Regions from separate parts of the Bacillus cereus group sp. RP43 genome, predicted to be linked through region 2. Evidence: riboswitches for the same ligand, from Rfam matches in the RefSeq annotation. Region 2 holds a riboswitch; each other region holds the start of a gene.

Region 1 (3,285 bases), 2.2 Mb from region 2:
AATCACGAATAACCTCATACCAACTTTGGAAAATATAGTCTAACTGTTCTTGTCTCATTGGTTCCTTAGCCACAATCCAAGGTGTATCTTCCTTTAATGTATATGGATTATGCTGAATGAATAATATATCAGAAAACATATCATACAATCTTTCATTTACAAGTTTTAATTTGCTCGTTAATAAAAATGTTCTATAATGTATCTCTACAATTTCAAGCCATTCAATAGGAAAGTAAATATACGATACTTTCTCATTATAGAGGGGTTCTATTATATTTTTAAATGTTAATAACCGTAATTTTTCCATATTATTAATACTTCCTCTCTTAATTTATATTGATCATGAATAATACTAGAAAAGATACCAATTTTTTTAAGCATAAACGAATCAAATTTAAACCAAGCACATTAAAGGAAATAGCTACAATACATTTAATTATATAAATGATACATTATTAAAACCAAATTAATAAAAAGTTCCTATTAACATATAAATACCTCCTTATGTCACTATGTACATCACTAAATCATTATAATTTATTTTTATATTTTTTATCTATGATTTACAAAAAAATTACAGAAACTAAATATAATAAAAGGTATCACCTCTTTATATAGCGATACCTTTTATATACTCTTTATTAAATAACACCTTTAATTTCTTCATTCACCGGCCATTTTTCTAATGTATATGCCATTTCCCAAAATGAATATTCATATTGACTACTAAAAATAAAATGTTGTCTCATACGATTACGGTCTGCCTCTGTTACTTTTTCAGCAATAGTATCTAATCGTGTGATTTGCTCTTCTACTAGAGTACGGAACCAATCAGATCCATATGCAGAAATCCATTCTTGATAAATTGGCTCTTCTGGTTGACATTCTTTTAATCGTTCACCGATTTCATAATATAACCAATAACAAGGTAAAATAGCTGCAATAATATCTCCTAAATGCCCTTCATAAGCTGCACGATACATATGAGATGTATATGCATATGCAGTTGGCGCAGGAATAAAATTATCTTTTTCTTCTTTCGTAATCCCTAATTTCTTTGCGAAATTCTCATGTAATGATAACTCAGCTTCATACGTATTTTGTGCATGATGCGCCATACGGGCCGTCGTTTCTAATTCAAGAGCCTTTGCAGCACCTAACGTTTGTACTCTAGCAAAATGACTTAAGTAATATGAATCTTGAAGTACGTAATAACGGAAACTAGCTAAATCTAACGTTCCTTCGCCAAGTTTTTTTACAAAAGGATGATGAAAACTTGCCTCCCAAATAGAATCTACTTCTTTACGTAATGTTTGTGAAAAAGTCATTTAAATTCCTCCAATAATGTATAAAATATACGTATTTATCCACAGTTATTAAATCAGTAAAACAAAAAAAACTTTCTTTACAGGCGTAAAGAAAGTGAAATAGACAATATTAATGTATTCTTTAAATATAATCGTCTTCCCACTTCCCTACGCTGGTATTAACCAGATCAGGTACTAAGAGTCTCAAAAATATGTTTGATCTCAGCCTACAAAAGGCCCCCCTAGTGGATAAATATTTAGTTGTCGTATTGTAATTATCATAGCATACTTCGTGGAACTATCAAAAGTTTTAATTGTATAATTATCTTAAAAACCTTCTTCTTTCCTCACTCTTAATGAAGTTTCAATTATCATATCTAATAGTTTACTATAATTAATCCCCGCGGCATCTGCACTTTTTGGCAGTAAACTTGATTGGGTCATCCCTGGTAATGTATTAACCTCCATTACATATGGAATTCCGTCCTTCACCATCATATCAACCCTTGCATAAACACTACATTTTAATGCTTTATAACAAGCCAGTGACGCTTTATTTACACGTTCCTGTATTTCAGCTGGAAGTTCAATAACTTCTTCAATTGTACTAACATCATCGTATTTTGCATTGTAGTCGAAAAACTCAGCTGCATGTCGAATGGAAACGATAGGTAACTGTTTACCATCAAAAATTGAACATGTAATCTCGTCACCTTTTATATACTTCTCAATTACTACTTCAGAATCCCATTCGAATACCGTTTCCAGCATTGAGATCAATTCATTTTTATCATTGACGATCTTTACGCCAACACTCGAGCCACCAGAGTTTGGTTTTACCACTAACGGAAATCCTAACTTATCTAAATCATCAATCTTTAGATCCTCCATTTTTGTAAGTTCAATCCAATCTGGTGTTTCTACTCCTTCATAACGCAAAATCTTTTTCGAAATATTTTTATCCATACATATACCGCTAGATAACATATTACTTCCGCTATATGGAATACCTAAACTCTCAAGCGTCCCTTGAACCGTACCATCTTCTCCGTATTTTCCGTGTAATGCTAGCAATGCAAAATCAATGTCTTTCGCTTTTTCAATTAAATCTATTTTTTCATTTAACATAATTGGAACGATTTCATACTTATTTTTATCTAAATGTGCAATCATTTCATTCCCAGTCATAATTGATACTTGTTTTTCAGAGGATACTCCTCCCATAATAACGCCAATTCTCATTTTCTCAACTCCAAGTTTCATTTTTTAAAGTTTCACCAATTATTTGAATCCCACTAACTATTTCTTTTTCCTTCAAACGTGAAAAACCTAAGCGGAATGTATTCGCTCCCCCTCCATCAGAATAAAAAACATCTCCAGGAGAAAACGTTACGCCTTTCTCATAACACTTTTGTAAAAGTGTGCGAGCATGAATTTTTTCTTCCAACTCTATAAACAAATGAAGTCCGCCATCTCCAGTCATCCTTTTAAACGGAATGTACTGATTGCAAGCCCCAACAGCTAACTCATATTTTTTCTTGTAAACAGATCTTGCCTTTTTTAAATATTTTTCAAAATATCCTTCATGTAAATATTGAAACAGAACAGCTTGATCTAACGTAGATGTGTGAATGGTTCTTGCTCTTTTAACACTTTCTAAATAATGAATCAGTTCTTTATCGGCAATAATCCACCCTACACGTAAACCAGGGAAAAGTACCTTCGAAAAGCTACTAATATAAATCACATTATTACCAGCACCAGCAAAAGTTAATAATGGCGATAAATGTGAACCTGAATAACGTAATTCTTCATTAAATCCATCCTCTATAATAGGAACCTTATATTTCGAAAATAACCTCATCAATTCCGTTCTTTTCTCCGAACTCGTAACAATACCAGTTGGATTATGATAAGAAGGAATTAAATACGCAAAATCAAAATCCTTTTCACGTAAACTTTTTTCTACTTCAGTCGT
Region 2 (3,285 bases):
TATCAGATGAAATATAGCGTGAATCTGTACGAGGGTACGTTAAAACTTTATGCTGTTCATATAATTTTTGCATAATGTTTAATGTTTCTTTCGCAGAGTAACCAAATATTTTATTCGCATCACGTTGTAGCTCAGTTAAATCGTAAAGACCAGGAGCGAACGACTTCTTTTGTTTTTTATCAATGTCTACAACAGTAGCATTTTGCTTACTAATTTTGTTCACGATTGCATCAGTTTTTTCTTTATTAAAGCTACGGCTATTTCCTTTTGTATCTTGCCAAGTTAGCTTTAATCTCTCAGCTGTTTGAGCTTCGATACCATAGTAAGTTTGAGCTTTGAAATGTTTGATTTCATCTTCACGGCTTGCAATCATGGCTACAGTAGGTGTTTGAACACGACCACAATTTAGTTGGGCATTAAAGCGAGTAGTTAATGCTCGAGTCGCATTAAGTCCGATATACCAGTCAGCCTCTGAACGTGCGACAGCCGAAGCGTATAGATTGTCATATGCTTTTCCTGGTTTTAAATTTGCGAAGCCATCTTTAATTGCTTTATCGGTAACAGATGAAATCCATAGACGTTTAATCGGTTTCTGCATTTTAACTTTATCGATAATCCAGCGTGCGACCAACTCTCCCTCACGACCGGCGTCAGTAGCTATAATGATTTCATTTACGTCTTTTCTAAGTAGTTGGCTTTTCACAGCATTAAACTGTTTCCCTGTTTGTTTAATAACTGTTAGTTTTAAACGCTCAGGTAGCATTGGTAAATCTTCTAAATCCCATTTTTTATATTTCACATCATAGCTTTCTGGATCAGCTAATGTAACGAGATGACCTAAAGCCCAAGTAACAATATATTTACTACCTTCAAGATAGCCGTTTCCTTTTTTATCACATTTCAGTACACGTGCGATATCACGTGCAACGGAAGGTTTTTCAGCGATTACAACGCTTTTTGACATATTAAAAACATCCTTTCAAATTTCCATACGTTAACTATAGCATACATCTTCTTGAGATTCAGTTTCGCTCCAGGTTTGAATAGGTTTTGATGAAATGAACCCAGAATTAATTATCATTTCTGGAAGACAATCAGATTCATATAAAGAGTTTGAAAAAATTGCTCCAACAATTTACGTAGAACAAGATACAAAAGACTAATGGAAAAGTAAAGAACTTGTTATTTTACTAGAATAAGAGTAGACTTTGAAGTAGATGAATAATAAACACATGGGAGTTTGTGGATGCAAACTGAGAGTATGACTACTAGTCCGTCATTGACCATTTGAACCTGTTGGATAATGCCAGCGTAGGGAGAGTGTAAAAGCACATGTTCAGGCACTTTGCGTACGCGCAAAGTGCCTTTTTGTGTATCTCCCATCACTATAGTTAGGAGATGAAAAGGATGAATATGAAAGAAATTAGTAAAGTAGTGGATTTGGTAAGAGAGTCTAATCCGCTCGTTCATAATATTACAAATGTTGTTGTAACAAATTTTACAGCTAACGGTTTGTTAGCGTTAGGGGCATCGCCTGTAATGGCGTATGCAAAAGAAGAAGTAGCAGAAATGGCTAGCATTGCGGGAGCTCTTGTTTTAAATATGGGTACACTTCGTCCTGAAGAGGTAGAAGCGATGTTACTTGCTGGTAAATCGGCAAATACAAATGGTGTACCAGTATTGTTTGATCCAGTTGGGGCAGGAGCAACTTCTTATCGAACAGAAGTTGCGAGATATATTCCAGCTGAAATCGATTTAGCGATAATTCGTGGAAATGCGGCTGAAATTGCTAATGTTATTAATGAGAAATGGGAAATTAAAGGTGTGGACGCTGGTACTGGAAACGGTAATGTTGTAAATATTGCAAAACAGGCAGCGGATGAATTAAATACAGTTGCAGTAATTACTGGAGAAGAAGATGTTGTTACAGATGGAGAGCGAACTATTCTTATTCAAAATGGCCACCCTATTTTAACGAAAGTTACTGGAACAGGTTGTTTACTAACTTCTGTAATAGGAGCATTTGTAGCGGTAGAAAAGGATTATGTAAAGGCAGCAGTAGCGGCATTAACATTTTATGGTGTAGCTGCGGAACTGGCAGCTGCCAAGACAGTGGAAAAGGGACCGGGTAGTTTCCAAATTGAATTTTTAAATCAGTTAGCGAATACCACTTCAGGTGATATTGAGAAGTATGGGAAGATTGAGATTATATAGTAAGGAGGGGAACTAGATGTCGCGGATTACAAAAGCTGAAATGTCTAGGTTGTTATCAGTATATTTTATTATGGGAAGTAACAATTGTACGAAGGAGCCACTACGAGTATTGAGAGATGCACTTGAAGGTGGTATAACAATTTTTCAATTTCGTGAAAAGGGGGAAGGCGCTTTAACGGGAGAGAAACGCATTTGTTTCGCAAAAGAACTACAAGCAATTTGTAAGGAGTACGGTGTACCATTCATCGTAAATGATGATGTGGAACTAGCTCTCGAGTTAGATGCAGATGGCGTGCATGTTGGACAAGATGATGAAGGAATTACTTCTGTTCGTGAAAAAATGGGGGATAAAATTGTTGGTGTATCTACACACACAATTGAAGAAGCACGCTGGGCAATTGAAAACGGAGCTGATTATTTAGGTGTTGGCCCTATTTTCCCAACGAGTACGAAAAAAGATACGAAAGCTGTACAAGGAACGAAAGGTTTAGCTCATTTTAGAGAGCAAGGAATTACAATACCGATCGTCGGAATTGGTGGCATTACAATTGAAAATACAGCTTCAGTTATAGAAGCAGGTGCGGACGGTGTTTCCGTTATTTCCGCGATTAGTTTAGCAGAATCTGCGTATGAAAGTACGAAGAAATTAGTTGAGGAAGTAAATAGGAGTTTGTAGGAAAAGGGAACTTCACACAACTATTAAAGAACATAATGGAAGAATGGACGGTTAAAAATATTTAAACGAACGTTTGATTAAAAAAGCACAAACCCTTTAAAATTGCAGGTTTGTGCTTTTATTTAAAACATAATTGATATTAGGAGCATTCCAATTCCGATAGAAGTGAATGTTGCGATCAGGCCAGGAATCATAAAGCTATGATTTAAAACATATTTACCAATTCCTGTTGTACCAGTGCGATCAAAATTAATTGCAGCAACGATTGTCCCGTAGTTTGGAATGAAGAAGTATCCATTTACTGCAGGGAACATTGCAATAAGTAATGCTGGCGGAATACCAAGTGATAGTCCAAGTGGCATTAAAGCACGAACTGTTGCTGCTTGGCTATACAG
Region 3 (3,285 bases), 310 kb from region 2:
TCGGAATTGTTTGTGAAGCTACTAATAATGGATAAAATGCTCTTTCCATCCACGTACTCGCATTCATTAACATTGCTATCCCTACGCCCAGTACGATAGAAATAACAACGCCTATTAAAACGACGTACAACGTTGCTGGTAAATGAACCGTAAATAATATATCTTTCAGCGTCCATATCTTCATTACAATTGCAGAAGGTGATGGCAAAATGTACATCTCATCTACAATTCTTGCGCCTACTTCCCATAGAGTAAGTAAAATCCCACTTAATATGAGGGCAGGTAATAACTCCTTCAAGCGATTCATCATACGAGTACCTGCCTTTGTAACATACTAAGGAGCTCTTCTTTAAGCGCCAACACTTCAGGATTATACAAATCTTTTCTTGTTCGGTTACGATCAAGCGGCACAATTCGCTCAGTTAAAGTTGCTATCGGTTGATTTTCTACAACGAAAATTCGATTAGAAAGAAACAATGCTTCTTCAACATCATGAGTGATAAATAAAATTGTTTTTTCCCACTCTTTCCATTGTTCAAACAACCATTCTTGCAAAGATGCCTTCGTTAAAGCGTCCAATGCGCTAAACGGTTCATCTAACAATAATATCTCCCCGCCCGTTAATAAAGTTCGGATAAAAGATACACGTTGTCTCATACCACCAGATAAATCTTTCGGATATTTCGCCTCGTATCCTTGTAACCCAAATTTATGTAACAGTTCTTTCGCTTTTACTTGCGCTTCTTTCTTCTGCACACCTTGGCACTCTAGCGGCAGGGCAGCATTCTCAATAATCGTCCTCCACGGCAAAAGCATATCTTTTTGAGGCATATACCCTACAGGATGACTCTTTGTTTCTGTCAGCTCTATCTGTCCAGTACTTGCCTCTTCTAATCCTGTAATAAGGCGAAATAATGTACTTTTCCCGCATCCACTCGGTCCGATAATACTTACAAACTCTTTATCTTGTATAGAAGCATTTAATTCATTGATGATTGGTTTCTCATCATAATGAAAAGAAACATTATGAAACTGTAGTATGTTCTTGCTCCTCAAAACCCCACATCTCCTTACGATAAGCCATATCCCAGAATAAATATTCAAATCGGCTGGAATATAAGAAAATCTCCTCTAATCGGTCTAGCTCTTTCTCTGATTTTCCAACTGCCATTTCATTTAATAAATCTATTAACCAAATACAAAGGTTACCGTATTCTTCAGAACTATATCCTTGAATCCATTCACCAAAGAACTCATGATTTCTTGCTCCAGGAATATCATTTAAACGTTTTCCAATCTCCCAATAGCTCCACATACATGGAAGAAGTGCCGCTATTAATTCCGCAAGTGTGCCATTTTGAGATACAGACATCATGTAATTTGTATAGGCTAAATTTTTAGCAGATGGTTTCGCAGATTCCATCTCTTGTGCAGAAATGCCAAGTCTTTTTGCATACTGTTTATGGATCGTCATTTCACCATTTAAAATCCCATCAATTTGCTCTGCAAATTTTGCCATAACTTGTGGATTCGTTGACTTTACAACCCCAATTGCATATAGCTTTGCATAATCTAACAAATATAAATAATCTTGAATAATATAGTACTGGAATTTGTCTTTTTCCAACGTACCATCCCCCATACCTACTACAAACGGATGATTATGACTTTTCTCCCAAACAGGCTGCACCGTATCAAATAATTTTTCACAAAATTTCATTTATAATTCCCCTTCCTATATATCTATTTATCTCAATAAAAAAACCACCTCTGTATATAAGAAGTGGTTACAGCAAATAAAATTATAATTTATTCGTTGTTCCACTTCCCTTCGCTAGTATTATCTAGATCAGGTGTTGTAAGGGTTAAGGATTATTCCTCTCTCAGCACGAAAAGCACCCCTAGTGGTGTTAATATGAAATTTTCAAATAAAAAAGCCCCGTTTCTATACGCAAAGAAACGGGGACTGATTGTTAATGTCCGAATTGCTTCCCTACGCTAGCATAATCTAGATCAGGTAATAAAAAGGATCAAAGGCTTACGGCCCTACTCTCAGCTGGCAACACCAGCCCTCCTAGCAAACTATAAAATTATCACTGTCAGTATAACATCGCCATAAGACATCATCAACTGTTTTAATTTTCTTAATTATCAATTAAAAATTAACATGTTAAACAAATATAAATGCGACCCCAAAAATGATATATAATACAATATTTATATATGAACCTCTCTTCTAACATTATTTTTATTGATTTCATATTACATTTATGTGAATACGACCAATATATTATATCTTTATACTATAATAAAATTACAACTATACAACTAGAGGAGGTCTTTATTACATGAATATGAAAGCTACAGCTTTAACAGCAACTACTATCGCAATTGCTTCTTTACTTCCTTCTATGGGAGAATCCGATATACAAACAGCGGCTGCTAAGCAAACATCTACAGTAAAAACTGGATATGTAAAAATCGACAACGTTGCACTACATCAAAATAACCATGCAGACAGTGCAATAATTGATAACATTCGATTTAATAGCCCGGTTACTATTCTTGAGACAACTCAAGATTGGTATAAAGTATCTGTTAACAACAAAACAGGCTATATGAAAAAAGATGCAATTCTATTCAAAAAAAATGTTCAATCAAAGAATCAATATATCGTAAATGCAAACGCATTAAACGTTCGTTCTGAACCTAATACAGAGTCTTCTATTCTAGATATATTACCAAATGGGCAATTCATTACCATTCAAGGTGAACAAGGGGATTGGTACAAAATATTACATAACGGGAAAATTGGATACGTACAAAAAACATTTGTATCTAATGGATCCACACCTCTAGTAAAAGGTGTAACAGTACAAGGTTCTCCTTCTTATACTGTTGCAACACCAAAATTAAATGTACGTAGCAACGCTAGTACAAGTAGCACTCTACTTGGCTCATTACAAAACGGTACACAAGTACAAGTAGTAGAAACGGTAGGTACTTGGTATAAAATTCGTTTTGGCACAGGATACGGATATGTAGCAAAACACTATGTAGTGCAAAATCAAAATCAAAATCCAGCACAAGCTAAAACAGCTCAACCTTCATCAATTCCAGCAGTTTTCAAATTCCCTACTCAAGGGAAAATCAGCTCAACTTTTGATATGCGCTGGGAGCAAATGCATTATGGTATAGATATAGCAGCACAAGGAAATGTCTCTATTCAAGCTGCTGCTGCAGGTAAAGTTGTGAAATCTTATTATTCGGCTAGCTACGGCAATG

What was found. Region 2 has a riboswitch for thiamine pyrophosphate ahead of thiM (hydroxyethylthiazole kinase). Riboswitches for the same ligand answer to the same signal wherever they lie in the genome.
Positions count from the first base shown of each region.
Region 1: linked by a shared signal. The riboswitch ahead of tenA (thiaminase II) and the one ahead of thiM (hydroxyethylthiazole kinase) in region 2 are both predicted to bind thiamine pyrophosphate.
Region 3: linked by a shared signal. The riboswitch ahead of tenA (thiaminase II) and the one ahead of thiM (hydroxyethylthiazole kinase) in region 2 are both predicted to bind thiamine pyrophosphate.

Region 1 is NZ_JARVHQ010000001.1:2,566,159-2,569,443, reverse strand. Features, by position in the region: gene QCI75_RS13625 (pPIWI_RE module domain-containing protein) at 1-307, opposite strand, end outside; gene tenA (thiaminase II) at 642-1,328, opposite strand; TPP riboswitch at 1,456-1,561, opposite strand; gene ddlB (D-alanine--D-alanine ligase) at 1,635-2,549, opposite strand; gene pdxR (MocR-like pyridoxine biosynthesis transcription factor PdxR) at 2,554-3,285, opposite strand, start outside.
Region 2 is NZ_JARVHQ010000001.1:4,744,508-4,747,792, reverse strand. Features, by position in the region: gene topB (DNA topoisomerase III) at 1-964, opposite strand, end outside; partial or broken gene QCI75_RS24670 (ABC transporter) at 1,056-1,154, shown strand; TPP riboswitch at 1,223-1,335, shown strand; gene thiM (hydroxyethylthiazole kinase) at 1,408-2,214, shown strand; gene thiE (thiamine phosphate synthase) at 2,231-2,890, shown strand; gene QCI75_RS24655 (anaerobic C4-dicarboxylate transporter family protein) at 3,013-3,285, opposite strand, start outside.
Region 3 is NZ_JARVHQ010000001.1:4,429,800-4,433,084, forward strand. Features, by position in the region: gene QCI75_RS23070 (ABC transporter permease) at 1-307, opposite strand, end outside; gene QCI75_RS23075 (ABC transporter ATP-binding protein) at 307-1,056, opposite strand; gene tenA (thiaminase II) at 1,025-1,720, opposite strand; TPP riboswitch at 1,810-1,913, opposite strand; TPP riboswitch at 1,974-2,086, opposite strand; gene QCI75_RS23085 (SH3 domain-containing protein) at 2,349-3,285, shown strand, end outside.